4 regions of the Billgrantia sp. NRB1 genome follow, and region 1 is predicted to be linked to each of the others. Evidence: predicted binding sites of a transcription regulator. Region 1 holds the regulator's gene; each other region holds the start of a gene.

Region 1 (7,199 bases):
AGCTGGGACTTGCTGGGCCGTTCGTCGTCATCCGACAGCGTGATCTGGGCGAGCAGCTCGCGGGGAGAATCCTGGGACATGCCGTTTCCATGGTTGAGAATAGAGAATAGGCCCAGTATACCAGTCCGCAGCCGCGGGCTTGATAGCCACATGAGAGCATCCGGCCCGGTGCCGGAGAAGGGAGATCAGCATGACACAGGCTTTTGATGCCGCCGCCCAGCAGGCCCAACTGGAATCGGGTGCCGAGCAAGCGCTGGCGCTGGCGCGCCGTCTGGGCGCCGATGCCTGCGAAGTGGGGGCCAGTGTCGACCAGGGGGTCGGTGTCAGCGTCCGTGAGGGCGAGGTGGAGACCGTCGAACTGTCACGCGATCAAGGCATCGCGGTGACCGTCTACGTGGGAGCCCGCAAGGGGAGCGCCTCCTCCACCGATAGCGGCGAGGACTCGATTCGCGCGGTGGTGGAAAAGGCCGTGGCGATCGCCCGGCATACCGGCGAGGATCCGGCCGCCGGGCTCGCCGATGCCGAGCTGATGGCAAGCGACCTGCCCGACCTGGACGTGCACCATCCTTGGCCGCTGACCACCGAGCAGGCCATCGACCTGGCGCTGGCCTGCGAGACGGCCGGACGCCACGAGCCGGGCATCCGCCAGTCGGAGGGGGCCTCGCTCTCCAGCGGCGAGGGGGTGAGGGTCTACGCCAACAGCCACGGCTTTCTGGGCAGCCAGCGCGGCAGCCGCCACTCGCTGTCGTGCATGCTGATCGCCGAGGATGCCGGCGGCATGCAGCGGGACTACGACTACACCAGTGCCCGGGACCCCCGGGCGCTGCTGTCGCCGGAGCAGGTGGGCAAGAGCGCCGCCGAGCGAACCCTGTGCCGCCTGGGTGCGCGGCGGCCGGCCACCGGGCGGCTGCCGGTGCTGTTCGACCCCAGCCTGGCCAGCGGGCTGGTCGGGCATCTGCTGAGCGCCATCGCCGGCGGTTCGCTGTATCGCCAGGCGTCGTTTCTCTGCGACCGGCTCGGGACGCCGCTGTTTCCCGACTGGTTCTCGCTGGAGGAGCGTCCCATGGAAAGGGGAGCCATGGCCAGCAGCCCCTTCGACAATGATGGCGTGCAGACCCGCAACAACGTCTTTATCGACCAGGGGCGCCTGGCGAGCTATATGCTCTCCGCCTACAGCGCCCGTCGCTTGGGGATGCAGACCACGGCCAACGCCGGTGGGGCCCGTAACCTGCGCCTCACTGGGCCGCTGGAGACGCGTGAGGCACTGCTGGCGCGCCTGGGGCGCGGCGTGCTGGTCACCGAGCTGATGGGGCAGGGCGTCAACGGCGTCACCGGCGACTATTCACGCGGTGCCGCCGGCTTCTGGGTGGAGAACGGCGAGATCCAGTATCCGGTCGAGGAGTTCACCATCGCCGGCAATCTCGAGGCGATGTTCCGAGGGCTGGTAGGGGTCGGCAGCGATATCGATACCCGGGGCAGCATCCACAGCGGCAGCTGGCTGATCGACGAGATGACCGTGGCCGGCAGCTAGGCCGGGCTGCGCCCTGACCCGCCCCGGCTTCGCCGGGCCGGGAGCTATAAGCTGTAAGCTGTAAGCTGTAAGAGAAACCCATCGCCACCAGCAAAGAGGTGGGTATCGTTACGGCTTACGGCTTACGGCTGTCATTCGTCCTCGTCGAAGCGGGCCTCGAACAGTGCCTCTACCGCCTCCAGCGCCGCCTCGGCGTCGTCGCCTTCGGCGCAGATGGTCAGCTCGGTGCCGTGGGGAGCGGCCAGCATCAGCAGCGACATGATGTTGGCCGCGTCGGCCTCCTGGCCGCCGCGGGTGACGGTGATGCGGGCGGTGAAGGGCTGGCAGCACTGGACCAGCCGGGTGGCGGCGCGGGCGTGCAGGCCGCGCTTGTTGGTCAGGGTCAGCTTGCGACGGGGCACGCTCAGGACTCCTCGCGGTCAGGGGGCGCCGGGGCCGTGGGAGGGGCAGCGGTCAGGGCCCGGTGGATGCCCAGCTCGCGGTGGCGAAGGCGCACGGCCGGCTGCTGGCTGGCCAGCTGCTGGGCGAGCTTCTCGGCCAGGTAGACCGAGCGGTGCTGGCCGCCGGTGCAGCCGATGGCCACCGTCAGGTAGCTGCGGTGGCTGTCGCGGTAGGCTGGCAGCCAGCGCTCGAGCCAGCCCAGGATGTCGGCATACATCTCGGCGACCAGCGGATACTGCTCGAGGAAGGCCACGATGCTGGGGTCCTGACCGGTGGCGGAGCGCAGGCTGGGGTCCCAGTAGGGATTGGGCAGACAGCGGGCGTCGAAGACGATATCGGCGTCCAGGGGAACGCCGCGCTTGAAGCCGAAGGACTCCACCGTCAGGGTCAGCTGCTTGGCACGGTGGCTGGCGACCTGATCGGCGATGCGCCCACGCAGCTCGTGGACCGATAGCCGGGAGGTATCGATCACCAGGTCGGCCAGATCGCGGATGTCGGCCAGCGTCTGCTCCTCGGATTCGATCGCTTCGGCCAGGGTCATGTCGCTGCCCTTGGTCAGCGGGTGACGGCGGCGGGTGGCTGAGTAGCGCTCGAGCAGGATGCGTGCATCGGTGGTCAGGTAGATGACCTGACAGGCGATGCCACGCTGGCGCAGTTCCTCCAGCAGGCGCGGGAAGCGCTCCAGGGCGTGCGGCAGGTTGCGGGCATCGATGCTGACGGCAACGTTCGATTGACGGGCGGGGCCGCAGCGCAGTTCGTCAGCCAGAGAGCCCAGCAGCATGGCCGGCAGGTTGTCGATGGCGTAAAAGCCGAGGTCCTCGAGGGCCTGTAGGGCGATCGACTTGCCCGAGCCTGAGCGGCCGCTGATGATGACGAGCTGCATGCGGGTCTCCTGGTCGTTGTGCTGGCCGGGTGGCCCGATTGCGTGGGTGTCAGGTGGCTGCCTGTCGTCGGATCGCCTCGATCAGGCGCTCATGCAGCTCCCGCTGACTGGCGCTCTTGCGCAGGGCCGTGCGGGTCTCGACGTCGTTCATGATGCCGGCCACCTGGCCCAGCAGCGCCAGATGGGTATCGTCGGCCTCCTCCGGGACCAGCAGCACGAAGACCAGATCGACTGGCTCGCCGTCGATGGCGTCGAATTCGATGGGGTCGGCAAGCCTGAGAAAGGCGGCCACCGGAGCGTGGCAGTGGGGGCTTCTCGCATGGGGGATGGCCACGCCGTTGCCGATGCCCGTGCTGCCCAGGCGCTCCCGGCCGATCAGCCGGTCGAAGACCTCCTGGCTATCCAGGCTCGGGGTGTTCTGGGCAATGAAGGTGCTGAAAAACTCCAGCACCCGCTTCTTGCTGCCGCCGGGAACCCCGAACAGGGTGCGTTCGGGGGGCAGGATGGTTTCCAGTGTCATGGGGAATCAGCGAGCGCCGGCGCCCTGGGCGCGGGCCTGTGCTTTTTCCTTGTGCTTGACCAGCTGGCGGTCGAGCTTGTCGGTCAACGCATCGATGGCGGCATACATGTCGGCGTCCATGGCTTCGGCATGAAGGTCGGCACCGGCGGCATGCAGGGTGCAGGCGGCCTGCTGGCGCTCTTTCTCCACGGAGAGCGTCACCTGCACATTGGTGATGTTGTCATAATGGCGCTGCACGCGAGTGAGTTTCTCGTCAACATAGTCGCGCAGGGCATCGGTCAGCTCTACATGGTGGCCGGTGATATTGACTTGCATGGCAGGCTCCTTCGTCTTTCGTGTGGTGATTCGATTGTAACCCTTTTTCCTGCCTTGCAAACCCCCTGTTTCAGCGCCTCGCCACGGGGGTCGGGCGCGGCGGCGAACGGCGTCATTTGAAGCGCTTGCGCTCGCTCGAGGAGGGAATGCCCAGGGCCTCGCGATACTTCGCTACCGTGCGTCTGGCCACGCGGATGCCGTCCTCGGCCAGCAGGTCCACCAGGCGGCTGTCCGACAGGGGCTTGCGAGGCGCTTCTCCCTGCACCAGCTTGCGGATGCGGGCGCGAATCGCCGTGCTGGAGTGGGCGTCACCCTCGCCCTCGCCGCCGACCTGGCTGGAGAAGAAAAACTTCAGCTCGAACACGCCCCGGGGGGTGTGGATGTACTTCTGGGTGGTGACCCGGGAAATGGTCGACTCGTGCATCTCCACGGCCTGGGCGATATCGGCCAGCACCAGCGGCTTCATGGCCTCCTCGCCCTGCTCGAGGAAGTCGATCTGGCGGGCCATGATCTCGCGACCGACGCGCAGCAGGGTATCGTTACGGCTGACCAGGCTCTTCATCAGCCAGCGAGCTTCCTGCAGGTGATCCTTGAGAAACTGGTTGTCCTGGCTTTTGTCGGCGCGACGCACCAGGGCCATATAGTCGGGCTGGATGCGCAGCCGCGGGAGCGCTTCGGCGTTGAGCTCGATGCGCCAGCCGCGGTGGTCGTGCAGGGCCACCAGATCGGGGATGACGTAGTCGCTGCCCACCTCGCCGTAGGCGCTGCCGGGGCGGGGGTCGAGGGTGCGGATCAGGCGGATGACCGCGTCCAGCTCGGCATCCTCAAGGCCCAGGCGACGCTTGAGGAGCCGGCGGTCATCGGCGGCCAGGGCCTCCAGGAACTGACGGACCAGGCGCCGCGCCTGGGGCAGCAGGGGCGTGTCGTCCGGCAGCGCCCCTAGCTGCAGCATCAGGCATTCACGCAGGTCGCGGGAGAAGACGCCGGTCGGCTCGAACTGCTGCAGGCGCAGCAGCACCTGCTCGACCTCGCGGGTCGGCAGGCCCTCGAGTCCCTGCTGGCGAAGGCCGTCGCGGATCTCTTCCAGCGGTTGGGCCAGGTAGCCGGCGCCGTCCACAGCGTCGATCAGGCTCTCGGCAATCAGTCGCTGACGCGGCTCCAGGTCGGTCATGGCCAGCTGCCAGACCAGGTGGCCATTGAGGCTCTGGCCCTCGGCCTGGCGCTCGAAGTCGGGGCCCTCGCCCCCGGCGGGCGCGCCCAGGTCCTGGTAGGTGTCCGACCAGTCGCTGTCGGTGCTGAGCTCGCTGGGAATCTCGCTGGCCCAGTCGTCCTCGGGGGTCTCGCTGACCTGCTGTTCGCCGAAGCCGTCGTCGAGCTCCAGCATGGGGTTGGACTCGAGCGCCTGCTGGATCTCCTGGCGCAGGTCCAGGGTGGAGAGCTGCAGCAGGGCGATGGCCTGCTGCAGCTGAGGGGTCATGGTCAGCTGAGTGCCGACGCGCAGTTGCAGAGAAGCTTTCATGGCCATGAGAGACGTTGCTCATTTGCCGAAAAGCCCCACCCTAGACCGCGGCCGGGTGACATGCAAGAGACTCTTCGATAAATTTCTTGCAATAAGTATACCAGGCGCAATCTGTGTGCCGAGGTGGCGCAATAACATTCATATCAGCATGTTGCGATCAATATAGGATTAGAGGCGAAAGTCCTCGCCCAGATATACCTCGCGCACCCGCCGGTTGGTGAGGATGGCTTCGGCGTCGCCTTCGGCGATGATCTGACCGTCGCCGACGATGTAGGCGGTGTCGCAGATATCCAGCGTTTCGCGCACGTTGTGGTCGGTGATCAGCACGCCGATGTCCCGCGCCTTGAGCTGGCGAATGATGCCCTTGATCTCGCCCACGGAGATGGGGTCGACGCCGGCGAAAGGCTCGTCGAGCAGGATGAAGGCGGGCTCGGTGGCGAGCGCCCGGGCAATCTCCACTCGCCGGCGCTCGCCGCCGGAAAGGCTCATACCGAGGTTGTCGCGAATGTGGGTGACATGGAAGTCTTCGAGCAGGCCCTCGAGGCGCGCCTGGCGGCCGCTGCGGTCCAGATCCTTGCGGGTCTCGAGAATGGCCATGATGTTGTCGGCCACCGATAGCTTGCGAAAGATCGAGGCCTCCTGCGGCAGGTAGCCGATCCCGGCCCTGGCGCGCTCGTGCATGGCGGCGCCGGAGAGATCGCGATCGTCGATATGCACCGTGCCGGCATCGGCGCGTACCAGGCCCACGATCATATAGAAGGAGGTGGTCTTGCCGGCGCCGTTGGGGCCGAGCAGGCCGACGATGCTGCCCTGCTCGATGGTCAGGCTGATATCGTGAACCACGCGGCGGCGCTTATAGCTCTTGGCCAGATGGCTGGCCTGCAGAGTCTTCATGGAGGATGCCTTACTGCTCGGGCTGCAGGGTCATGCGGATGCGCTGGCGGCCTTCAATCCCTTCGCCCTCTGCGCGGGCCTGGACCACGCGGCGGTCGAGAAAGTACTCGAGATAGCCGCCGGCGAAGGTGTCGCCGCGCTGGTGAAGTTCGGCGCGATCGATCAGTTCCACGCGCCGTTCGGCCACATGGTAGACGACGGTGCGGCCCCAGCCGCGCACCACGGGCTCGTCGGGGTCCGGCTGCTGCTCCAGGTAGGCTCGCTCACCGGTGGCGATCGCCCGGGATAGCTCGCCGGCCGCGTTGCGCTGGATCTCGACCCGATCGCCGGTCACCCGCAGGCTGCCCTGCCGGATGTCCACCTCGCCGGTATAGACAGCGGTGCCGGCGCGGTCGTCCAGGTCGAGGCGGTCGGCCTCGACTTCGATGGGGGCGCTGGCATCGTGTGCCTTGACCGTCATGGCGCTCAGCGCGACGCCGGCCAACAGCAGACCGCCCAGCGCCAGGGCGGCGAGTGAAGGGAGTGCGGGTCGAATCATGACTCGGGGTCCTCATGGGTGGCGCCGGAGGCTTCCGGAGGGTGGTGGCCGCGAACATTGTCCGTCAAGCGGGCGCGATTGTCATCGAACCAGGCGTCGAAGCGTTCGCCGCTCATGCGCTGGGGCGGCTGTTGCAGCAGTGCCGGGCTCTCGCTCCAGGCGTGGCCGAGGTCGGCGTCCACATGGAGGATCTCGGTATCGAGCTGCCAGCGCTCCTCGGGAGCGAACAGCCGTGCGCTGCCGCTCAGGGTCAGCGGGCTTCCGCCCGGCCCGAGTCGTCCCACGTCGCCCCGGGCGATCCACAGTCGCCCTTCGCTGTCGTGGACATGGGCCACCGGCGTCTCGGCCCGGGTCACGTCGTCATGGGGCGTGTGCACCAGGCGCGGGGTGTCCAGCCGCTGGTGGGCGCGTCCCTCGGTGTTGAAGCGCGTCAGTCGCACCTCCTCGAGGTAGTAGTCGGGCTCTCCCTCGGCGTCGCTGGGTACCGGCCCGGGGCGGGGCGCCTCGCGAGGATCGAGCCAGACAAGCAGGCTGCCAAGCGCCAGCAGTACCAGCAGC
Region 2 (7,199 bases), 1.6 Mb from region 1:
TCGGCTCGTTGAAGCAGGAGGCGAGGATCGAGGCCGTCGCCGGCTTGCAGATGTCGCAGCCCAGGCCGTGGGTGTCGGAGTTGCCGTGCTTTTCCATCAGCTCGCTGAAGGTCTTGATGCCCTCCACCCGCACGATGTCGTAGAGCTCCTGGCGGGTATGGGAGAAGTGCTCGCAGATCGACTTGTCGACCTCCACGCCGCGGCTCTCCAGCTCGTGGTCCACCAGGGTCTTGAGCAGGGCGGCGCAGCCGCCGCAGCCGGTGCTGGCCTTGGTTTCGCCCTTCACGGCGCCGAGGTCCACGGCGCCGGCGTCGATGGTGGCGCAGACGTCGCCCTTTGTGACGTTGTGGCAGGAGCAGATCATGGCGGTGTCGGGCAGGGCGTCCGGCCCCAGCGCGGGGGCGGCGTCGCTGCCGGCCGGCAGGATCAGCGAGGCCGGGTCCTCGGGCAGGTCGATGCGGTTGGCGTAGTACTGCAGCAGGGTATCGTAGACGCTGTTGTCGCCCACCAGCATGGCGCCTACCAGGCGCTTGCCGTCGCTGGAGACTACCAGCTTGCGATACTGCTGCTTGAGCGGGTCGAGGAAGCGGAACTGGCGTGCTCCGGGGGTACGGTCGCCGTGGGCGTCGCCGATGGAGCCTACGTCGACGCCCATCAGCTTGAGCTTGGTGCTCATGTCGGCGCCCTTGAAGGGCTCATTGCCTTCGAGCAGTGTGACGGCGGCGGCCTTGGCCATCTGGTAGCCGGGGGCGACCAGGCCAAAGATGCTGTTGTTCCACAGTGCCACTTCGCCGACGGCCAGGATGGCCGGGTCGCTGGTCAGGCAGTTGTCGTCGATCACCACGCCGCCGCGCTCGCCGATCTCCAGGCCGCAGTCGCGGGCCAGTTCGTCGCGGGGACGAATGCCGGCGGAGAAAACGATGAGGTCGGTTTCCAGCACTTTTTCGTCCTGGAACACCATGCGGTGGCGGCTGCGTTCGCCGTCGACGATCTCCTGGGTGGCGCGGCCGGTGAGGACCTGCACGCCCATGGCTTCGATCTTCTCGCGCAGCAGCTCGCCGCCTTCGCTGTCCACCTGCATCGGCATCAGGCGCGGAGCGAACTCCACCACGGCGGTGTCGAGGTTGAGCCCGCGCAGGGCACCCGCCGCCTCCAGGCCGAGCAGGCCGCCGCCCACCACCACGCCGGTGGTGGCGGTCTCGGCGGCCTCGCGGATGGCGTCGAGGTCCTCCAGGGTGCGGTAGACCAGGCAGCCCTCGCGGTCGTTGCCGGGAATCGGCGGCACGAAGGGGGTGGAGCCGGTGGCCAGCACCAGGCGGTCGTAGGGGATGCGACCCTGGTCGGTGACCACTTCGCCTTTGTTGCGGTCGATGGCGACCACCGCCTCGGAAAGGCGCAGCGCGATGCCGTGTTCGGCGTAGTAGTCGCGGGTGGAGAGGGCGAGCGAGTCGGCGTCGCGCCCGCTGAAGTACTCGGAGAGGTGCACGCGGTCGTAGGCCAGATGGCGCTCCTCGCCGAACACGGTGATGGCGTAGCGCTCGGTGGCGCCGCGCTCGACCAGCTGCTCGACCAGGTGGTGGCCGACCATGCCGTTGCCGATGACGATCAGTTGCGGTTTAGCGGGCGTGTTCATGCGGCCTCCTTCGCGGGGCTGTGCGGTGAATCAGTGGCGGCGTCGGCGGCATCGTCGAGCTGCGCCTGGGCGTCGGCGGCGCCGAGCAGCAGGCCGGCGCGGCCGGCGCTGAGATCGCGCCCGGCCAGGGCCTGCTCGAAGTACCAGGGGCCGGCGGCGGTGTCGCCGTAGAGCACGGCGCCCTCCAGGCGGCCGTCTTTCAGCAGCAGGCGGCGGTAGTCGCCCTGCTGGGGGTCGCGATAGCTGAGTACCTCGTGGTCGGGGTCGGGGTCGGTGGGGCCGAAGGCGTAGAGGGAGACCCCGCTGACCTTGAGCTTGGTGGCGCAGGGGGTGTCGACGTAGCCGTCCACCGTCTCGCCGGAGAGGTGGGCCGCGAGCACCTCGACCTGGCGCCAGATAGGCTCCACCAGGCCGAAGGTCTGGCCTTCGAACTCGCAGCACTCGCCCAGGGCGTGAATGGCCGGGTCGCTGGTGGTGAGCCAGGCGTCGACCACGATGCCGCGCTCGACGGTGAGCCCGGCAACGCGGCCCAACTCGGCGTTGGGCACGATGCCGATGGCCACCACCACGCAGCTGGCAGGCAGGCGGGTGCCGTCGGTCAGCAGGGCGGCGCACACCCGGCCCTGGCCGTCGGCCTCCAGGCGCTCGAGCTGGGCGTTGGTGTGGATGTCGAGCCCGCGGCCGCGCAGCTCGTTTTCGAGCAGCCGGGCGGCGGTGAGGTCGAGCTGGCGGTTCATCAGGCGGTCGTCGCGCTGTAGCAGGCTCACCCGCATGCCGCCTTGGTCCTGTGCGCGCTTGCCCTGTCCTCGCTTTCGTAAACCCTCGGCGGCTTCCAGGCCCAGCAGGCCGCCGCCGATCACCACGGCGCCGCCGTCGCGCTCGTCGGCCTGGCGCTGGGTGAAGCGAATCAGGGCCTCGGCGTCGCGGAGGTCGCGAAACACCTCCACGCCGGGCAGCTCGAGCCCCGGCACCGGGGGGCGGGCCGGGCGGGAGCCGGTGGCCAGCACCAGCCGGTCGTAGTCGAGGGTGCGGCCGCTATCGGTGGTCAGGCGCCGTGCGGCGCGGTCGATGTCGGTGACTCGCTCGCCGAGGATCAGGTCGATCCCCTGGTCCGCGTACCAGTCGCTGTCATGCAGGGTCAGCGCCGGACGCGTCATTTCGCCGGCCAGCAGCGGTGAGAGCAGAATACGGTTGTAGGCCGGGTCCGGTTCGTCGCCGATCACGGTGATGCGCGCTGGCCGCCCCGGCTTGCCGGCCAGTGCTTCCACTAGCCGGTGGCCTGCCATGCCGTTGCCGACGATGACCAGGTGCTCGTTCGCTGGATGGGGGGCTTGATGCATGCTCAGGCACCTCCGCTGAGTCAAAAGGGGTGGCGACAACGAAAAGAAGGCGCCCCGGCGCAACTCCCCGGGGGGAGAGCGCTGGGACGCCTTCGTCCAATGCGTGTCTTCTGTCGTCAGGGGTGATCGCCTTTGATCACCGTGCTGCCCTTCACCTATCAAGAAACCGGCCAAGATGCTGTGTGGCACGGTTTTGTTCTTTTCTTTCAAGGGATTGGAGAGGAGTGGCGTGGGCTGGGGCGCGCCGCGCGGCGGATGCCATGCACATCACTGGTGCATGGCGGCATCGAAATGCACGGGGGCGTAGCACTCGTGCAGGGTGCGAATGTCCAGTGAGCGGCCGCGGTCTTCCAGGTGACGGCTCAGCGCCTCGGCCACCCGCCCCATGGACTCGATATCGGGGCGCAGCACGCCGGCGCCGCACAGGCGCTGGTGGATCGGGACGCTGTCCAGGTGCAGGGTGTCGAGATGGCTCACCGAGCGGTCGAGATAGGGCGGCAGCGCCAGCCAGTCCCGGGCCTGGCGGCGATGGGCCAAGGCCGCGCCGAGCCACTGGCTTGCCGCCATCAGCGCCCGAATCAGCGCGGCCAGGGTGGCGGGGTAGCGTCTGGCCCAGGAGCGGGTCACGCCCAGCACCTTCTCCGGAGCGTCCGGCCAGAGCTGGGCGCCGGTGGCGATGATGCGCCCGGTCTGGCGATGCTGGGCCAGGCTGCCCCAGGGCTCGCCGACACAGAAACCGTCGATCTCGCCGGCCTCCAGGGCATCCGCCATGCGCGGCGGCGGCAGCACCGCCAGCTCCACGTCGCGGTCCGGGTCGAGCCCGCCGAGTGTGAGCCAGTCGCGCAACTGATAGTGCTGGCAGGAGAAGGGGTAGACCATGGCCAGGCGAGGTCGCCGCCGCTCGGGCTGTTCGCCCAGCCCTCGGGCCAGCGCCCTGGCGCTGGTCTCGGGGGCGTCATCGAGGGTGACGTTACAGGCATCGGCAAGCGCGCGGGAGAGCACCAGGGCATTGCCGTTGCGCGACAGGGTGATCGGCGCCAGGGTGTCGCAGGGCGCGCGCTCCAGGCCCAGGCTCATGGCCAAGGGCATGGGGGCGAGCATCTGGGCGCCGTCGAGTAGGCCGGCGGCGACCTTGTCGCGCAGGGTGGACCAGGCGTTCTCCCGGGATAGCGTCACCTCTAGCCCCTGCTCGGCAAAGAAGCCGTGCTCGCGGGCGATCACCGGCAGGGCGGCATCCAGCAGCGGGATAAAGCCCAGGGTCACGCGGTCGAGCTCAGGGGGCAGCGGCCTGGCCGTCGGGTGGCGGTGGGGAGGGGGAGTCGATGTCACACTCATGGGGAATCCCTATTCAGGCTCGGACGATGGGGGCGTCAGGCGTTCCAGCACATCGATGACGCTGTCGGCTACCTGGGCGATACGCTGGCCGCGGTCCATGGCCAGCTTGCGCAGCATGCGGTAGGCCTGCTCCTCGTCGCAGCCCTGGTGCTTCATCAGCAGCCCCTTGGCGCGCTCGATGCGCTTGCGCTCGGCGAGCTGGTTGCGGGTCTGGTCGAGCTCCTGGCGCAGGGACTGGAAGGCGTCGAAGCGGGCGATGGCCACTTCGATGATCGGCTTGACTCGGCCGGCCACCAGTCCGTCGACCACATAGGCGCTGACCCCCGACTTGAGGGCCGCCTGCATGGTGTCGGGGTCGTGCTGGTCGGCGAAGAACACCACCGGACGCGGGTTCTCGCGGTTGAGCAGGGCCATGCTGTCGAGGGTGTCGCGGTCGGGGGACTCCATATCGATGATCACCACGTCGGGCTCGTGACGCGCGACCATCTCGTTGAGGCTGGCCGGGCTCTGCAGCCGACAGATGACCTCATGGCCCTCGGCGATCAGGGCCTCCTCGACCATGGCGGCGCGTACGACCTCGTCGTCGACTAGCAGCACCTTTAAAGTAGTGGTCTGGGGGGGCATGGCAGTGTCGTCATTGGTGGGAAGTCACGTCTGCCCAGGGGTATGCAAGATGCATTCCAGCATCCCGAGAGCCGACGCGCCGCGGCAACGGCGCGGGTAAGGGCTACGCCGCGGCGCCGAGTCGGCACCGGTTTGGTGCAAGCAGTGCACTTGGCGGCAGCCGCTGGTGCGAATCGGCGGCGTCACGCTACGCCTCAGATACCCTGCGATCATACTCAGCTCACTGGTAGGGGAGGGGAAAGCGGCTTCTGGCACACGCTTTGCAAACGCTCTTTGCAGATGCCCTTTGCAAGTCCCCCTTCAGATGCGGCAACGACGCCCATCAACGTCTGTCTACCAAGGTAGCCGTTGATGGGCGTCTGCGTTTCCGACCGACCCCGACCAGGAGAACGGCATGCACCAGGCAAAAACTACCTGCCCTTATTGCGGCGTCGGCTGCGGCGTGGTGGCAGAGGTCGACGGCGAGCGAATCGCCGCCGTGGCCGGGGATAGCGATCATCCCGCCAACTACGGCCGACTGTGCGTCAAGGGCTCGGCCCTGCACGAGACGCTGGGCGATCACGGCCGGCTGACCCGGCCGCGCCTCGACGGCGTGGAGGTGGACTGGGACACGGCCCTTTCTGCCGTGGCCGACCGCCTGGCGGCGACCCGCCGCGAGCACGGCGACGGGGCGGTGGCGGCCTATCTCTCCGGCCAGCTGCTCACCGAGGACTACTACGTCGCCAACAAGCTGTTCAAGGGCTTTCTCGGCACGCCGCACCTGGATACCAACTCGCGGCTCTGCATGGCCTCGGCGGTGGCCGCCTACAAGCGCAGCTTCGGCGCCGATGCCGTGCCCTGCAGCTACGAGGACCTCGAGGAGGCCGAGCTGGTGGTGCTGGTGGGCTCCAACCTGGCCTGGAACCATCCGGTGCTCTATCAGCGCCTCAAGGTGGCCAAGACCCGCAATCCGCTGATGCGGGTGGTGGTGATCGACCCCCGGATCACCGACAGCTGCGAGATCGCCGATCTCTACCTGGGCATCAAGCCCGGCAGCGACGCCCGGCTGTTCAACGGCCTGCTGGCCTGGATGGCCGACAAGGGCCGGCTCGATCGGGTCTATCTGGAGCGCCACACCCAGGGCCTCGAGGAGGCGCTGGCCGCGGCCCGGGAAGACGACGTCTCGGTGGCCGCGGTGGCCGCCGACTGCGATCTGGACCCGGAGCGCCTGGAGACCTTCTACTACTGGTTCGCCAGCCAGCTGCACGTGGTGACCCTCTACTCCCAGGGGGTCAACCAGTCGAGCAGCGGCACCGACAAGGGCAACGCCATCATCAACTGCCACCTGGCCGGCGGCAAGCTCGGCCTGCCCGGCGCCGGGCCCTTCTCCATCACCGGCCAGCCCAACGCCATGGGCGGCCGCGAAGTGGGCGGGCTGGCCAACCAGCTGGCCGCCCACATGGACTACGACAGCCCCGGGGCCCTCGACCGGGTCACCCGCTTCTGGACCACCGCCACGCTCACCCCGACCCTGCCCGAAGGGCCCGGCCACAAGGCGGTGGCACTGTTCGAGGCGATCGAGCGCGGCGAGGTGCAGGCGGTGTGGATCATGGCCACCAACCCGACGGTCAGCCTGCCCCGGGTCGACCGGGTGCGGGCGGCGCTGGCCAAGTGCCCGCTGGTGATCGTCTCCGAGTGCGTGACCGATACCGACCTCTTGCCCTACGCCGATATCGTGCTGCCGGCCTCCTCCTGGTCGGAGAAGGACGGCACCGTGACCAACTCCGAGCGGCGCATCTCCCGCCAGCGGGGCCTGCTGCCGCCGCCGGGGGAGGCGAAGCACGACTGGTGGATCATCACCGAGGTGGCCAGGCGCCTGGGCTACGGTGAGGCCTTTCCCTACGCGCACCCGGCGGAGATCTTCGACGAGCACGCCCGGCTCTCCGGCTTCGAGAATGCGGACGAGGGCGAGCGGCTGTTCGATATCTCCGGGCTGGCCGGGCTCGACCGCGCCGCCTATGACGCCCTCGCGCCCATCCAGTGGCCGGTCAATGCCGCTTCCCCCCAGGGCACCGCCCGGCTCTTCGAGGAGGGCCGCTTCGCCACCCCGGACGGCCTGGCCCGGCTGATCCCCGTGCGCCCCAGGGAGCCCGAGCAGGCGCTCTCCGAGACGCGCCCCCTGCGCCTCAATACCGGGCGCATCCGCGACCAGTGGCACACCATGACCCGCACCGCCCGGGCGCCGCGGCTGATGAACCACCGCGCCGAGCCCTTTATCGAGATCACTC
Region 3 (7,199 bases), 1.6 Mb from region 1:
CGCAGGGGCAGGGGCAGGGCGAGGTTTACGCCTTGGCCATGCGTTTCTCCTTGGCTTTCTCCTTCTCGTCTTTCTCCTTCTCGCCGACGGCGCCGGCGCCGCGCCGCTGCGCCAGGCTCTCCACCTTGCGCTGCTTCTCGTAGAGAAAGCGCAGCACCTCCTGGCGGTAGTGGTTGTAGCGCGGGTCGTCGGCCAGGGCGATACGGTCGCGGGGGCGGGGCAGGTCGATGTCGAGTATCTCGCCGATGCGTGCCGAGGGGCCGTTGGTCAGCATCACGATGCGGTCCGAAAGCAGCACCGCCTCGTCCACGTCATGGGTGATCATGATCACGGTATTGCCCAGCTCGTCCTGGATGCGCATCACCTCCTCCTGCAGGTGGGCGCGGGTCAGGGCGTCGAGGGCGCCGAAGGGCTCGTCGAGCAGCAGCACCTTGGGCTCCATGGCCAGTGCGCGGGCGATGCCCACGCGCTGCTTCATGCCGCCGGATATCTCCGCCGGGCGCTTGTCCAGCGCATGGCCCATGCCCACCATTTCCAGGTTCTTGACGATCCACGCGTGGCGTTCGGTCTTGCTCTTGGTGCGACAGGTCTTGTTCACCGCCAGGGCCACGTTCTCGTACACGGTGAGCCAGGGCAGCAGCGAGTGGTTCTGGAACACCACGCTGCGGTCGGGGCCCGGCGAGTTGACCTCCTTGCCGTCGAGGATCACCGCGCCGGAAGTGGATTCGGTGAGCCCGGCGACGATGTTGAGCAGGGTCGACTTGCCGCAGCCGGAATGGCCGATGATGGAGATGTACTCGCCGCGGTCCACGGCCAGGTCGATGCCCTTGAGCACCTGACTCTGCGTGCCCTTGGCGAAGAAGGTCATGTCGACGTTTTCGATACTCAGGTAGCGGTTGCTCATGTTGTTCTCCTCAGCCTTGGGCGGTGCCGCGGGTCACCCGGTTGCCGATGAAGGCGACCAGGCGGTCGAGGATGAAGCCGACGATGCCGACATAGATCAGGGCGAGCACGATGTCGCTGATCATCGAGGCGTTCCAGGCGTCCCAGATGAAGAAGCCGATGCCCACGCCGCCGATCAGCATCTCGGCGGCGACGATGGCCAGCCACGACAGGCCGACGCCGATGCGCAGCCCCGAGAAGATGTAGGGAGCGGCGGCGGGCAGCATGATGCGGGTGAAGTACTCCAGGCCGTTGAGGCGCAGCACCCGGGCCACGTTGCGGTAGTCCTCGGGGATGTTACGAATGCCCACCGAGGTGTTGATGATGATCGGCCAGATGGCGGTGATGAAGATCACGAAGATTGCCGAGGGCGCGCTGTCCTGGAACCCGGCCAGCGAGATCGGCAGCCAGGCCAGGGGCGGCACGGTGCGCAGCACCTGAAACACTGGGTCGAGGCCGCGCATGGCCCAGGTCGATTGGCCTACCAGCACGCCCAGCGCGATGCCTGCCACCACGGCCAGGGCATAGCCATAGGCCACCCGCTCGAGGCTGGCGAGTATCTGCCAGGCCATGCCCACGTCGTTTCCGCCGTGGTCGTAGAAGGGGTTGGCGATCAGCTCCCAGGTATCGCGCAGTACCTGGGAGGGGGGCGGCAGCACGGCGCCGGGGGAGGAGCAGAGCAGCTCCCACAGGGCGCCGAGCAGGGCGATGATCACCACCGGTGGCAGCACCCGCTGCACCAGCGCTTGCTGAAGGGCGACGAAGTCGGGGGACCAGGCGAGGGCGGCCGGCTTGGCCAGGGTATTGCTGCGTTGCACGCTATTCATGAGGATGTCTCCTTCTCGTGCGATGTCAGGCGAGGCGCTTGATGGCCAGGCTGTCGAGATAGGCTTGGGGATTCTCGGGATCGAAGGTCTTGCCGTCGAAGAAGGTCTCCACGCCGCGGGAGGTGGAGTCGGGAATGTCGGCAGCGTCGACCCCGAGCGACGCGGCCGCCTCGCGCCACAGGTCCTCGCGGTTGACCTGCTCGATCAGCGCCCGGCTGTCGAAGTCCTGGGGCAGGTAGCCCCAGCGCTGGTTCTCGGTGAGGAACCACAGGTCATGGCTCTTGTAGGGGTAGGAGGCGTGGTGCTGCCAGTAGCGCATGCGCTGCGGGTGGTCTTCGATCACCAGGCCGGTGCCGTAATCGAAGTTGCCCTGGATACGGTCGATCAGATCGGCATACGGGGCGTGGATCCAGCGCCGGCGCGAACAGATCTGGGCCATCTCCTCGTGGTTGGCCGGGTCCTCGCACCACATCTGCGCTTCCATGATCGCCATCAGCAGCGCCCGGGTGGCGTTGGGATGGGCCTCGACGTAGTCGCTGCGCATGGCAAACGCCTTCTCCGGGTGGTCGTTCCACAGCTCGCCGGTGGTATTGGCGGTGTAGCCGATGCCCTGGTTGATCAGCTGCTGGTTCCACGGCTCGCAGACGCAGAAGGTTTCCATGCTGCCAACGCGCATGTTGGCCACCATCTGCGCCGGCGGCACCACGATGGTCGAAATGTCGCGATTGGGATCGAGGCCGCCAGCGGCCATCCAGTAGCGAATCCACAAGTCGTGGGTGCCGCCGGGGAAGGTCATGGCAGCGTTGACCGCGTCACCGCCGGCGCGCTTGGCGGCGATGGCCTGGGCGAACTCGGCGGTGTCGAGCCGCACCTCGAGATCGGCATGCTCGCGGCCCACCGAAATGCACTGACCGTTGAGATTGAGCCGCGCCAGGATGCTCATGGGTACCGGCACGTTGTTGGGGGTCATGGCACCGCTGGCAATCAGGTAGGGCATTGGCGTGAGGATATGGGCGCCATCGATGCCGTTGCGCTGGGAGCCCAGCACTAGGTTGTCGCGGGTGGTGCCCCAGGAGGACTGCTTGAGGACCTCCACGTCGGTCATGCCGTGAGCAGCGAAGAAGCCCTTCTCCACCGCCACGAACAGCGGAGCGGCGTCGGTCAGGGCGATGAAGCCGAGCTTGGCCGAGGTGGTTTCCGGCCGTCCGCTGGCCATGGCCCAGCTCAGCGGCAGGCTGCTGAGCAGGGCGGTACCGCCCACGACGCTGGCGGTCTGCTTGAGAAAACGGCGGCGGTCGAGTGCAGGGCCGCCTTTGTTGGTCTTGTTCATGGGTATGGCTCCCAATTAGAAGTGTCTGGCCAAATAAAGACGGCGCCTGCCCCGATTCGCGTGACGATGTCACGGGAACCTGGGCAGACGCCGTTGCCTGGTCCTGATGCTGCATGGAAGCGCTGAACCGTCGTTGACTCAGCGGACGAATCTACCTTGCAGCTTGGGTGCCATATGGCGGCTTTCTCTAAAATATATTAAATAAAACAGGTGTCTGCATTTGTTCGTGTGATGTCAATCAACTATTGCTTGGCCAGGTAGGGGGGCGCAACGGTGCAGGCCGGTTGTGCGGCGCACCAAAACGCAGCTAGCCGGTATCGCCGGTTTCCTTGGCTGAGGATTTCAGGATATCGGCCAGTCCTAGCACGGACTGCGCAATCTCGCTCATGCTCTTGCTCTGGTCCATGGCCAACTTGCGCAGGAAGGTATAGGCCTGCTCCTCGGTCATTTGCTGATGCGCCATGATCAGGCCCTTGGCGCGTTCGACCAGCTTGCGCTCACGCAACGCGCGCCGGGTATTTTCCAACTCGTCGCTGAGTGCCTGCAGGCGCCCCGACTGGGCGCGCATCAGCCCCACCAGCGATCGGTTCAGCGATGACCCCACGATGCGCGCGGTCACTTCCCCCAGCTCTTGGCTGGCACAGCTGTCAAAAAGCTCCACGAGCTGCTGGCAGACGCCCGGGGCCTCGTCGTTCAGCTCAGCCTGCAAGTCGCCCTGGTGCGCCAGGTTGCGGCGTGCTTCGACGGTCTTGGCCAGGCACAGGGTCGAGAGCTCTTCGATCAGATAGGCTTCCACGCGCTGGATGGCGTCGATGCGTCGGGTGGTCAGCTCGTACCAGGTTTCCCCCAGGGGGCTGGTGCCTTGCGCCAACAAAATATCGTTACAGGCCATTTCACGCAGCTGCTGGATACCGGACAGGGTCCGCGCCGGCATCTCCTGCTGCCACTGCCGACGTCCTTGCTCGCTGGTGAATTCCAGGCAGATATCGAAGCAGCGCTGCTGGTCTTCGATGAGTTGTACCAGCAGCTGGCGGTGGCTCTCGTCGAAGCGGCTGGTGGTGAAGCCGGCGGCGCCACAGGCGCGCTCCTGGCCGGCCAGTTCCTTGCCCTGCATGAGATGAAAGATGGCGACCAGGGCCAGTGTGACCTCGGGATCGATGGCTGTATCGGCAACCTCGAACACCACGGAAAGCAGTGCGCTGATCAGCTGGTTATAGGCCAGGGTGGCGGCGTCGGGGCCGGTGTCGAGGGCTTCGATCTCGCTACGCAGCGCCGTCAGGCTATCGAGGGCGTGCCAGACGCAGGCGACGCGCCTTAGCAGCCGGGCGGTGGTGGCAGGGCGCCCGGCGGTAGTGCCAAGTGCGTCAAGGCGCAGGCGTAGCGCACTTTCGTTCTCCAGGCTCTCTTCGATGCGCTCGCGACGTCGTTCTGCAAAGCGTTGTCCCCGAGAGGCCAGGTAGACGTTCGAGGCGCCACGCTCCTTTTGCAGGGCATGAACGAAGCGGCTGACGTCGCCGACGATGTCGCAGGCGGCGGTGAGATGTTCGAGATCCGCGATTTCGCAGCGCTTGGCTGCCACTAGCAGGCGTTCGGCAGGTGTCATGGTTCACCTCATGCAGACACGATGACCGCCGCCTCCGGGGCGGCGGTCTGTTGGGCATGTGCCGCGGCAGCCAGCCGCCGCGGTGCTTGCACTCAGCGCAGCGACAGGGCGCCGGCACCGGTCTCCTCGCCCACGGCGTCCCGGTAGGCCTTGGCTTCCTCGGCCTCGGTCTCGTCCGAGAAGCGCACCAGCAGCGCGCAGGAGGCCAGCACCAGCACGATCAGCCCCAGGTAGAAGAGCCCCTGCTGGTAGGTGATGGCCTCGGAGCGGAACAGGAAGGCCGCGGCCACCGCCCCCACGTTGCCGCCGGCCCCGACGATACCCGCCACGGCGCCTAGGGCCTTCTTGTTGATGAAGGGCACCACGCCGTAGGTGGCCCCCTCGGCCATCTGCACGAACAGGCTGAAGACCAGCATGATGCCGATGGCATAGGAGAGCACGTGCATCTGCGAGAAGGCCACCAGGGCGATGCCCTCGCAGATCAGGGCGATGAAGAGCCAGCGCACTCGCCCCTTCAGGCCGCCGTTCCTGGCGAACAGATCGGAGAAGATGCCGCCCAGGGTGCGGGCGAAGACGTTCATCAGCCCGAACAGGCCGGCGATCATCCCGGCGGTGGCCAGCGTCAGATCGAAGTGGTCGAAGAAGTAGATGGCGGCGATGTTGTTGATGGTGAGCTCGACGCCGAAGCAGATGGCGTAGACCACGAACAGCGCCCAGACGCGGATATCCTTGGCGGCGGCCATGAAGCTCTGGCCCGCGCCGTTCTCGCCGCTGGCGGGCGGCAGCTCGCCCCGGGCCCGCAGCTCGTCGAAGTTGCCGTTGGGGGCGTCCTGGGTGAACAGCCAGTAGCCGATGCCGGTAATGAACATCACCACCCCGGGCACCACCATGGCCAGCCGCCAGCCCAGGGTCTCGCTGACCCCGAGCATCAGGATCCCGGAGAAAATCAGCGGCATCAGGATCTGGGTGGTGCCGCCGCCCAGGTTGCCCCAGCCGGCGCTGGTGGCGTTGGCAGTACCCACCACGTTGGGGGCGAACATCATGGTGGTGTGGTACTGGGTGATCACGAAGGCGGCGCCAATGGCACCGATGGCCAGGCGGGCCAGCAGGAAGGTCTCGAAGCTGTTGGCGAAACCGATGCCCATTACCGGGATCGAGCCGAGCAGCAGCAGGCCGGTATAGGTCTTGCGCGGCCCGATGCGGTCGCAGAGCACGCCGATGGCCAGGCGCACGATCACGGTGATCAGCACCGAGGCGATGATGGTGTTGCCGATCTGGGTCTGGGTCAGGCTGAGGTCTTCGCGGACCACCGCCATCAGCGGGGCGATGCCGAACCAGCCGAAGAAACAGATATGAAAAGCGAACCAGGAGAAGTGGAACGCACGCATCTGGGGAGTGGTGACGTCCAGCAGGCGGATCCTGTTGGCCTTGTTGAGAATGTCCATGGCGCTACCTCGCGGAGCAGTTCAGTCGCGTTAACAAACGAGCCCTTCGACGTTGAAGGTCAGGTTCGACGCACTCGTGCTCCACGGAGCCTGGTCCACGTCCACCAAATCTTGACCTGTGTTAAGCAAATGAGTTGCCACTTCCAGGTTTTTCTTTTTTTTTCATGGGGTTGGTGAGAAAAAGCGGGCCGCCTTTGCCAGGCGGCCCGTCGTTAAGGGGGGCATGGGCATTCCGATGGTGCAGTGCGGTACGCTGACGCCCGATTCTGGTGCCTGCTGCGGTGAGCGCTGCGGCTCAGTGCATGGCCAGCTGGTAGTCGTCGCGCTCGCAGGACAGGAAGGCGGAGCTTTCCAGCCACTCGGAGTCGGGGAAGTAGGCGAACAGGTAGTGGTCCTCCTTGAGGCTGTCGATCAGCGGATAGGTCACTTCCTGGCGCACCGCGGGGCAGCCCTGGCTGCGCCCCAGTCGGCCGGTCTGGCGAATGAAGGCGTCGCTGACGTAGTCGGCGCCGTGAATCACGATGGCGCGCTGGTAGGCCAGGTCATTGATGCCCGGCTCCAGCCCCTCCAAGCGCAGCGAATAGCCGTTGCGCCCGTAGTAGCTGTTCAGGGTGCGAAACAGCCCCAGGCTCGACTGGTGGCTTCCCTGCACGTTGGAGAAGGTTTCGGCCATGGCATCCCCGGTGCCCTGGCCGTGGGACACCAGCTCCTCGAACATCAACCGCTCTTCGGCCAGGTCGAAGACCCACAGGCGCGGCTCGGTGGAGGGCAGCGAAAAATCGATGACCGCCAGACGCTCGGCCTCCGGGTCGGCGCAGGCCAGGGCGCTGGCGGCATGCGTCAGTACCTCGGGGTTGGCGTCGGGAGCCAGGCGCGTCAGGGTGTGGTCCAAGGTGTGACGGGTCAGCTGTTCGTGAGGCAGCATCTGGGCCACGAAATCGCCGGCCTGGAGCGGGAGGGAAGCGAACAGCAGGGAGCCGGCCAGGGTGGCGCAGGCGACGGGAGAAGACGGTCGTGATCGAGTCATGGGCAACCTGAGGTGGTCGAATCAT
Region 4 (7,199 bases), 800 kb from region 1:
TGGGGATGAGCTCGGTCGCTCAGGCCGAGGACTGGACCCCGAGCCGCTCCATCGAGTTCATTGCCCCCGCCAATCCCGGCGGCGGCTGGGACACCCTAGTGCGCACCACCTCGCGGGTCATTCAGGAGGAGGGCCTGGCCGACCAGAACTTTGCCGCCATCAACGTGCCCGGCGGCGGCGGTGCCGTGGCCTGGGCGCAGATCGCTCGCGACAGCGGCAACCCGCACAAGCTCTTCGCCACCAGTCCGCCGATGATCCTGGTGCCGCTGGCCGGCGCCTCGCGCTTTGACCACAACGATTTCACCCCGGTGGCACGGCTGATCACCGACTACTCCATCGTGCTGGTGCGCGATGACGCCGAGTATGCGGATCTCAACGCGCTGTTCGCCGCCGTCGAGGCCAATCCGCAGTTGAGCATCGGCGGCGGCAGCGCGCCGGGCTCCATGGACCATATCTCCATCGCCGGCCTGGCCTCGGCCGCCGGCCTCGATGCCGCCGGGGTCAACTACATTCCCTTCTCGGGCGGCGGCGAGGCCATGACCAACCTGATGGGCGGCCACGTCGAGGCGGTGATCACCGGCGCTGGTGAGGCCTCCGGCCAGCTCGGCGAGGGCAGCGAGCTGCGCGCTCTGGGCGTTTCTTCGCCCGAGCGGCTGGGCGGTGTGCTGGCCGATATTCCTACCTATCAGGAGCAGGGCATCGACTACACCTTCGACATCTGGCGCGGCGTCATGGGGGCGCCTGACATGCCCGCCGAGGCTGTCGCCTACTACGAGGCGCTGTTTGCCGAGATGCTTGAGACCGACGGCTGGCAGCAGGCGCGCGACCAGCTGGGCTGGCTGGATGCCTATCAGGACAGCGAGGCATTCGGCGTCTTTCTGGACGAGCAGCAGGCCCAGTTCAGCGAGGTGCTGACCGAGCTTGGCCTGATCGGCCAGTAAGGCCAGTGCGAGCGCTGCCCGCATGATCCGCGTGAGTCCCGGCCTGGCCCGGGGCTCGTGCCCTTCCTGACCAAGACACTTGAGCCGCAGGGCGCTGCCCTGTCGTCGGCTCGGGGTGGACTGACATGAAACGACTCAACGTCAATCAGTGCCTGGCTCTGATCATCGCGCTGTTCGCGATCGGGTATCTGGTGGTGGCCTTCCAGATCCCGACGTTTCCGCTGCCGCGGCCTATCGATTCCGATCTCTTTCCCAAGGTGCTGGGGTTCACGCTGTTGCTGCTGGCGGGACTGCTGTTCCTGGAAACGCCCCAGGCCCAGGACATTCCCGACCAGCCCGATCCGCAGGCCATGGCACAGCCTCTGTTGCTGCGACCCTGGTCGCGGGTGGTGATCACATCGCTGGCGATCATCGCCTACGCCCTGCTGATGGTCCCGGTTGGCTTCGTGGTGGCTTCGAGCGTGCTCGCCTTCGGGCTTGCCTGGTATTACGGCTATCGGCGACATGGCGTGAATCTGGCGACCTCGCTTGGCGTGGTGCTCGCCCTCTATCTGACCATGACACGCATCATGGACGTCTACCTGCCCACGGGCATCCTGCCGATCTGATGGCCCCAGACCGGATCGGCCAGCGAGAGAGAATCTGCTCATGGAAGCGTTCAACAATCTGATGTATGGCTTCGGCATCGCGCTGGAGCCCATGAATATCGCCTATGTCTTCGGCGGCGTCTTCGCCGGCACCATCATCGGCATGTTGCCGGGCCTGGGACCGATCAGCGCCCTGGCACTGATGATTCCGGTGACCTTCGCCATGGAGCCCTCATCGGGGCTGATCCTGATGGCCGGCGTCTACTATGGCGCCATCTTCGGCGGCTCCAGCTCCTCGATCCTGCTCAACGCCCCCGGGGTGGCCGGTACGGTGGCCACCTCCTTCGACGGCTACCCCATGGCCAAGCAGGGCATGGCCGGCAAGGCCCTGGCCATCGCCGCCTATGCCTCCTTCATCGGTGGCACCATCTCCATCGTCTTTCTGATGCTGGTGGCGCCGCTGCTCTCCCGCGTTGCCGTGGCCTTCGGTCCCACCGAATACTTCGCCCTGATGGTGCTGGGCCTGACCGCGGTGGTGTCGCTTTCCGACAAGTCGCTGGTCAAGGGCCTGATCGCCGCCGTGGTGGGGGTGATGATCTCGATCATCGGCATCGACCTGCAGACCGGCACCGTGCGCTTCGCCTTCGGCACCACCCACCTGCTCGACGGCATCGACTTCCTGGTGGTAGCGCTGGGGATCTTCGCCCTGGCCGAGGTCTTCTACATCCTGCTGCGCGGTGGCAGCAAGGAGCCACCGCGTAACGCCATTGGCTCACTCAAGCTGTCGCGCCAGGAGGCGGGAGACATCGCCGGCCCCATTGGCCGCAGCTCGGTGCTGGGCTTCTTTACCGGCGTGTTGCCCGGTGCCGGCGCCACTATCGGCTCCTTTCTCGGCTACAGCATGGAGAAACGCATCGCCAAGGACGGTGACAGCTTCGGTAAGGGCAATATCAAGGGCGTGGCGGCACCCGAAGCGGCCAACAACGCCGCCTGTACCGGCTCCTTCGTGCCGTTGCTGACGCTGGGCGTGCCCGGTTCCGGTACCACGGCGGTGCTGCTGGGGGCGCTGCTGGTGATGGGGATCACCCCCGGTCCGGCGATGCTGGCCGATCGTCCCGATGTCTTCTGGGGTGTGATTGCCAGCATGTACATCGGCAATATCATGCTGCTGGTGCTCAACCTGCCGCTGATTCCCTACATCGCCAAGATTCTGGAGATGCCGCGGCCCCTTCTGCTGTCGCTGATCCTGATCTTCTGCATGGTCGGCGTCTATGGCATGGGGTTCAGCGTCATCGACCTGGTCTATCTGCTGGGCTTCGGCCTGCTGGGCCTGGGGATGCGGCTGTTCGGCTTCCCGGCGGCGCCGCTGATCCTGGCGCTGATCCTGGGGGCGATCATGGAGGAGTCCATGCGCCGGGCCCTGCAGATCTCCGGCGGCGACTGGATGGTGTTCATCGACAAGCCGATCTCCATGTGGCTGCTGATCATTGCGGCCCTGTCGCTGATCCTCCCGCTGATCAAGCCGCTGCTGAGCAAGCTGCGTACCAGAAGCGGCTAGGAGCCTGTCGGACTTAACGCTGATCTGCTGCGAAACCCGAGCTTTCGGCCAATTTCATTCGATCTGATTCGTTAAATAGCGCGCTATTCGCCTCATCAGATCGATAAACTTGTCTCGAAATCCGTGTTCCTCGCAACGATCGGTCAAACCCGACAGGCTCCTAGGGGAGGCGAGTAGGCCCTGGACGATACCCGATGACAGCGGGGATGCCGAGAGATCGGCATCCCCGCCGTCGTTTGGGCTCCACCGCTCTTGCCCGATGCGCCAGCCTGCACCCTGGTGGTGCGAGATGGCAGTGCAGGCTGTTGCAGAGTGCACGCGGGTGGTCGGGAACCCTGCACGCTGGCGGTGCGGTGGCCCCGGGTGGTCGCCGGTGAGGTTTTCTAAGTGTATGAAAATAAGTAGGTAAACCGGGATGCGGCCGGGATGGCTTGCCTCTTGCAAAAGCTGATGGCTGACACTCGCACCCTGACCTTGGCGCGGTGCCATGCCAAGCCAATGAGTCCTTCCCACAAGAAGACGCAAGGAGATTCATGTGAACGCATCCCGATCCAAGACCCTGCGGCTGCGCCCCCTCGCCACGGCGCTGCTCACCACGTCCCTGCTGGGCGCCAGCGGCCAGGCCCTCGCCGATGATGACCCCATCAAGGTGGGCATTCTGCACTCGCTCTCGGGCACGATGGCGATCAGCGAGACGGTGCTCAAGGACACCGTCGAGATGCTGATCGCACAGCAGAACGAGCAAGGCGGTCTGCTGGGGCGTCCGCTCGAGGCGGTGGTGGTCGATCCGGCCTCCAACTGGCCGCTGTTCGCCGAGCGAGCCCGCGAGCTCCTCGCCCAGCACGACGTCGACGTGGTCTTCGGCAACTGGACATCGGTGTCGCGGAAGGCGGTGTTGCCGGTGTTCGAGGAGCTTAACGGCCTGCTCTTCTATCCGGTGCAGTATGAGGGGGAGGAATCCTCCGAGAACGTCTTCTACACCGGCGCGGCGCCCAACCAGCAGTCGATTCCCGCAGTCAACTATCTGCATGACCAGGTGGGTGTCGAGCGTTGGGTGCTGGCGGGCACCGACTATGTGTTCCCGCGTACCACCAACCGCATCCTCGAGGCCTATCTCAAGGATGAGTTCGGGGTGGCCGACGAGGACATCATGGTCAACTACACCCCCTTCGGGCACTCCGACTGGCAGAACATCGTCTCGGACATCCGCCGCTTTGGCAGCGAAGGGAAGAAGACCGCGGTGGTCTCCACCATCAACGGCGATGCCAACGTACCCTTCTATAGCGAGCTGGCCAACCAGGGCGTTGATGCCGCCGATATCCCGGTGGTCGCCTTCTCGGTGGGCGAGCAGGAGCTCACGGGTATCGACACCGCCCCGCTGGTCGGTCACCTGGCTGCCTGGAACTACTTCATGAGCGTCGATACTGACGTCAACTACGACTTCATCGACGCCTGGATCGAGTGGATCGGCGACGAAGAGGCGGTCACCAACGACCCGATGGAGGCCCACTACATTGGCTTCAACATGTGGGCCGAAGCAGTGCGCAAGGCCGGCACCACCGATGTGGACGCTATCAAGGACGCCATTATCGGCGTGACGGTACCCAACCTCACCGGCGGCTATGCAGCGATGATGCCCAACCACCACATCACCAAGCCGGTGCTGATCGGTGAAATCCAGGACAACGGCCAGTTCGACGTGGTGTGGCAAACGCCCTCCACCGTGGCCGGCGACGCCTGGTCCGACTACCTGCCGGGCTCGCGTGACCTGATTGCCGACTGGCGCGCCCCGATGCGCTGCGGCAACTTCAATGTCGCCACCGGGCGCTGCGGCGGCAGCACCGCCGCCGAGGAGGCCGAAGCCGCCCTCGCCGAGTAACCCCCGCTCCCGGCGTCGCATCAAGCGCAAGGCGCCGGGGCGCACGCCCGCTTTACCCACTTCGTGACTTCCTAATGCAAAGGATGAACCCATGAGGCGTCTCCTTTTATTCTGGCTGCTGGTGCTTCTGGCCGTGCCGCTTGGCGCCCAGGCTCAGCCCTCGGCCGACGACTCGGCGGCCATCGAGCTGCTCGACGCGCTGGACGTCGACAGCTTCTCCGCCAAGGGCGAGGCCATCGAGGCCATCGTCGCAAGCGAGGACGAGCGCGCCCGGGACTGGCTCCAGGCCCTGCTCGACGGTCGCCTGCAGCGTACCGATGACGGCCGCTTCGTGGTGGTGCTGGACAATCGCGGCCGCGAATGGCCGGTCGCAGACGCCTTCACCGGCGAGCCGCTGGGCGAGATGTCGCGCCGCGAGCTGGATCGCATCGGCATCAACAACGCCCTGCGCAACCAGCTGCGCAGCGCCATCGCCGTGGTGGACCTCTACTCGGCTGACTTGACGCTGCGGCGTGCCTCTGCCGAGCGGCTGCTGGGTGAAGTGGACGCCGAGCTGGCCGGTCCTCTGGCCGAGCTGATCGAGGACGAGGAGGATGCCCGGGTGCGCCGCCGCCTGACCCAGGCGCTCGCCATCTACCGCCTGGAGCAGGGCGAGGTGGATGCTGTGGCCGACCTGGAGGGCAGTCTGCACTCCCGGGTCCGGGTCGCCCTCAACCGGGCGACGGCAGGCGACGACCCGGTGCTGGCCGACGCCGCCCGCAACGCCCTGAACGGCATCGAGCAGATGCTCAAGGTCAATCGCGCCGCCGAGACCCTCTACTTCGGGCTATCGCTAGGCTCGGTGCTGGTGCTGGCGGCCATTGGCCTGGCCATCACCTTCGGGGTGATGGGGGTGATCAACATGGCCCACGGCGAGCTGATCATGCTCGGGGCCTACACCACCTGGATGATGCAGCAGCTGCTGCCCGGCCAGCCGGGGCTGGCGCTCATCCTGTCGATACCCGCGGGGTTCATGGTCGCGGCGCTGGCCGGCATCGCCATCGAACGCGGCGTGATCCAATTCCTCAAGGGGCGCCCCTTGGAGACCCTGCTGGCCACCTTCGGCGTCAGCCTGATCCTGCAACAGCTGGTACGTACGGTAATCTCTCCGCAGAACCGCACCGTGATCACCCCAGAGTGGATGAGCGGCTCTCTGGTGGTCAACGATGCGCTGTCGCTGACCCTGAATCGCATGGTTGTGCTGGGCTTTACCCTGGTGGTGTTCGCCGCCCTGATGCTTATCATGCGCCGTACCCGCCTGGGTCTCGAGGTGCGTGCCGTGACCCAGAACCGTGCCATGGCCCGCTCCATGGGCATCCGTGCGACCCGGGTCGATATCCTTACCTTCGCCCTGGGCTCCGGCGTGGCGGGGCTGGCCGGGGTGGCGCTGTCGCAGCTCACCAACGTGGGCCCCAACCTGGGTCAGAACTACATCATCGACTCCTTCATGGTGGTGGTGTTTGGCGGCGTCGGCAATCTCTGGGGCACCTTGGTGGCCGGTCTCTCGCTGGGTGTCATCAACCAAGTGCTGGAGCCCTGGGCGGGCGCCGTGCTGGCCAAGATCATCGTGCTCGTCTTCATCATCCTGTTCATACAGAAGCGCCCCCGCGGACTCTTTCCGCAGAAGGGCCGGGCGGCGGAGGGCTAACTGATGCATTCCACACACTTCTGGCTGACGCGCCCCTTCTGCGAGCGCTCGACGCAGCTGTTCCTCGGCGTGCTGCTGGCGGCCATGACCCTGGTAACGGTGTTACATCTGGCCGTGCCTCAGGGCCATCCGCTCCATGTCAACGCCTATACCGTCAATCTCTTCGGCAAGTACCTGAGCTATGCCCTGCTGGCGGTGGCAGTGGACCTGGTGTGGGGCTATCTGGGCATCCTGAGCCTCGGCCATGGCGCGTTTTTCGCCCTCGGCGGCTACGCCATGGGCATGTACCTGATGCGCCAGATCGGCGACCGCGGTGTCTACGGACATCCGGAGCTGCCGGATTTCATGGTGTTCCTCAACTGGGACGCGCTGCCCTGGTACTGGACCGGCTTCGATATGGCCTGGTTCGCCTTTCTCATGGTACTCCTGGCACCCGGCCTGCTGGCGCTGGTGTTCGGCTTCCTGGCGTTTCGCTCACGGGTTACCGGCGTCTATCTGTCGATCATCACCCAGGCGCTGACCTTTGCCCTGATGCTGGCCTTCTTCC

What was found. Region 1 encodes sigma-54, which starts transcription at its own class of promoters, with help from an activator protein. Its sites were predicted from a motif close to TGGCACNNNNNTTGCTNT; they were not measured.
Region 2: the regulator sigma-54 is predicted to act here: its motif matches at 4,974-4,991, upstream of ACZIYR_RS04730 (ANTAR domain-containing response regulator).
Region 3: the regulator sigma-54 is predicted to act here: its motif matches at 3,255-3,272, upstream of ACZIYR_RS04815 (CmpA/NrtA family ABC transporter substrate-binding protein).
Region 4: the regulator sigma-54 is predicted to act here: its motif matches at 3,514-3,531, upstream of urtA (urea ABC transporter substrate-binding protein).

What each region holds. Positions count from the first base shown of each region.
Region 1 covers NZ_CM167783.1:2,621,747-2,628,945, reverse strand. The annotation lists gene yjgA (ribosome biogenesis factor YjgA) at 1-80, opposite strand, end outside; gene pmbA (metalloprotease PmbA) at 191-1,531, shown strand; gene ACZIYR_RS11970 (HPr family phosphocarrier protein) at 1,663-1,932, opposite strand; gene rapZ (RNase adapter RapZ) at 1,935-2,855, opposite strand; gene ptsN (PTS IIA-like nitrogen regulatory protein PtsN) at 2,905-3,375, opposite strand; gene hpf (ribosome hibernation-promoting factor, HPF/YfiA family) at 3,382-3,690, opposite strand; gene ACZIYR_RS11950 (RNA polymerase factor sigma-54) at 3,803-5,215, opposite strand; gene lptB (LPS export ABC transporter ATP-binding protein) at 5,378-6,103, opposite strand; gene lptA (lipopolysaccharide transport periplasmic protein LptA) at 6,114-6,641, opposite strand; gene lptC (LPS export ABC transporter periplasmic protein LptC) at 6,638-7,199, opposite strand, start outside.
Region 2 covers NZ_CM167783.1:1,035,433-1,042,631, forward strand. The annotation lists gene nirB (nitrite reductase large subunit NirB) at 1-1,633, opposite strand, end outside; gene ACZIYR_RS04720 (NAD(P)/FAD-dependent oxidoreductase) at 1,630-2,973, opposite strand; gene ACZIYR_RS04725 (CmpA/NrtA family ABC transporter substrate-binding protein) at 3,241-4,308, opposite strand; gene ACZIYR_RS04730 (ANTAR domain-containing response regulator) at 4,318-4,932, opposite strand; gene ACZIYR_RS04735 (nitrate reductase) at 5,327-7,199, shown strand, end outside.
Region 3 covers NZ_CM167783.1:1,060,479-1,067,677, forward strand. The annotation lists gene ACZIYR_RS04805 (ABC transporter ATP-binding protein) at 26-904, opposite strand; gene ntrB (nitrate ABC transporter permease) at 915-1,769, opposite strand; gene ACZIYR_RS04815 (CmpA/NrtA family ABC transporter substrate-binding protein) at 1,795-3,099, opposite strand; gene ACZIYR_RS04820 (nitrate- and nitrite sensing domain-containing protein) at 3,407-4,702, opposite strand; gene ACZIYR_RS04825 (NarK family nitrate/nitrite MFS transporter) at 4,795-6,147, opposite strand; gene ACZIYR_RS04830 (murein L,D-transpeptidase catalytic domain family protein) at 6,443-7,174, opposite strand.
Region 4 covers NZ_CM167783.1:1,824,281-1,831,479, forward strand. The annotation lists gene ACZIYR_RS08255 (Bug family tripartite tricarboxylate transporter substrate binding protein) at 1-941, shown strand, start outside; gene ACZIYR_RS08260 (tripartite tricarboxylate transporter TctB family protein) at 1,067-1,549, shown strand; gene ACZIYR_RS08265 (tripartite tricarboxylate transporter permease) at 1,590-3,086, shown strand; gene urtA (urea ABC transporter substrate-binding protein) at 3,622-4,965, shown strand; gene urtB (urea ABC transporter permease subunit UrtB) at 5,057-6,652, shown strand; gene urtC (urea ABC transporter permease subunit UrtC) at 6,656-7,199, shown strand, end outside.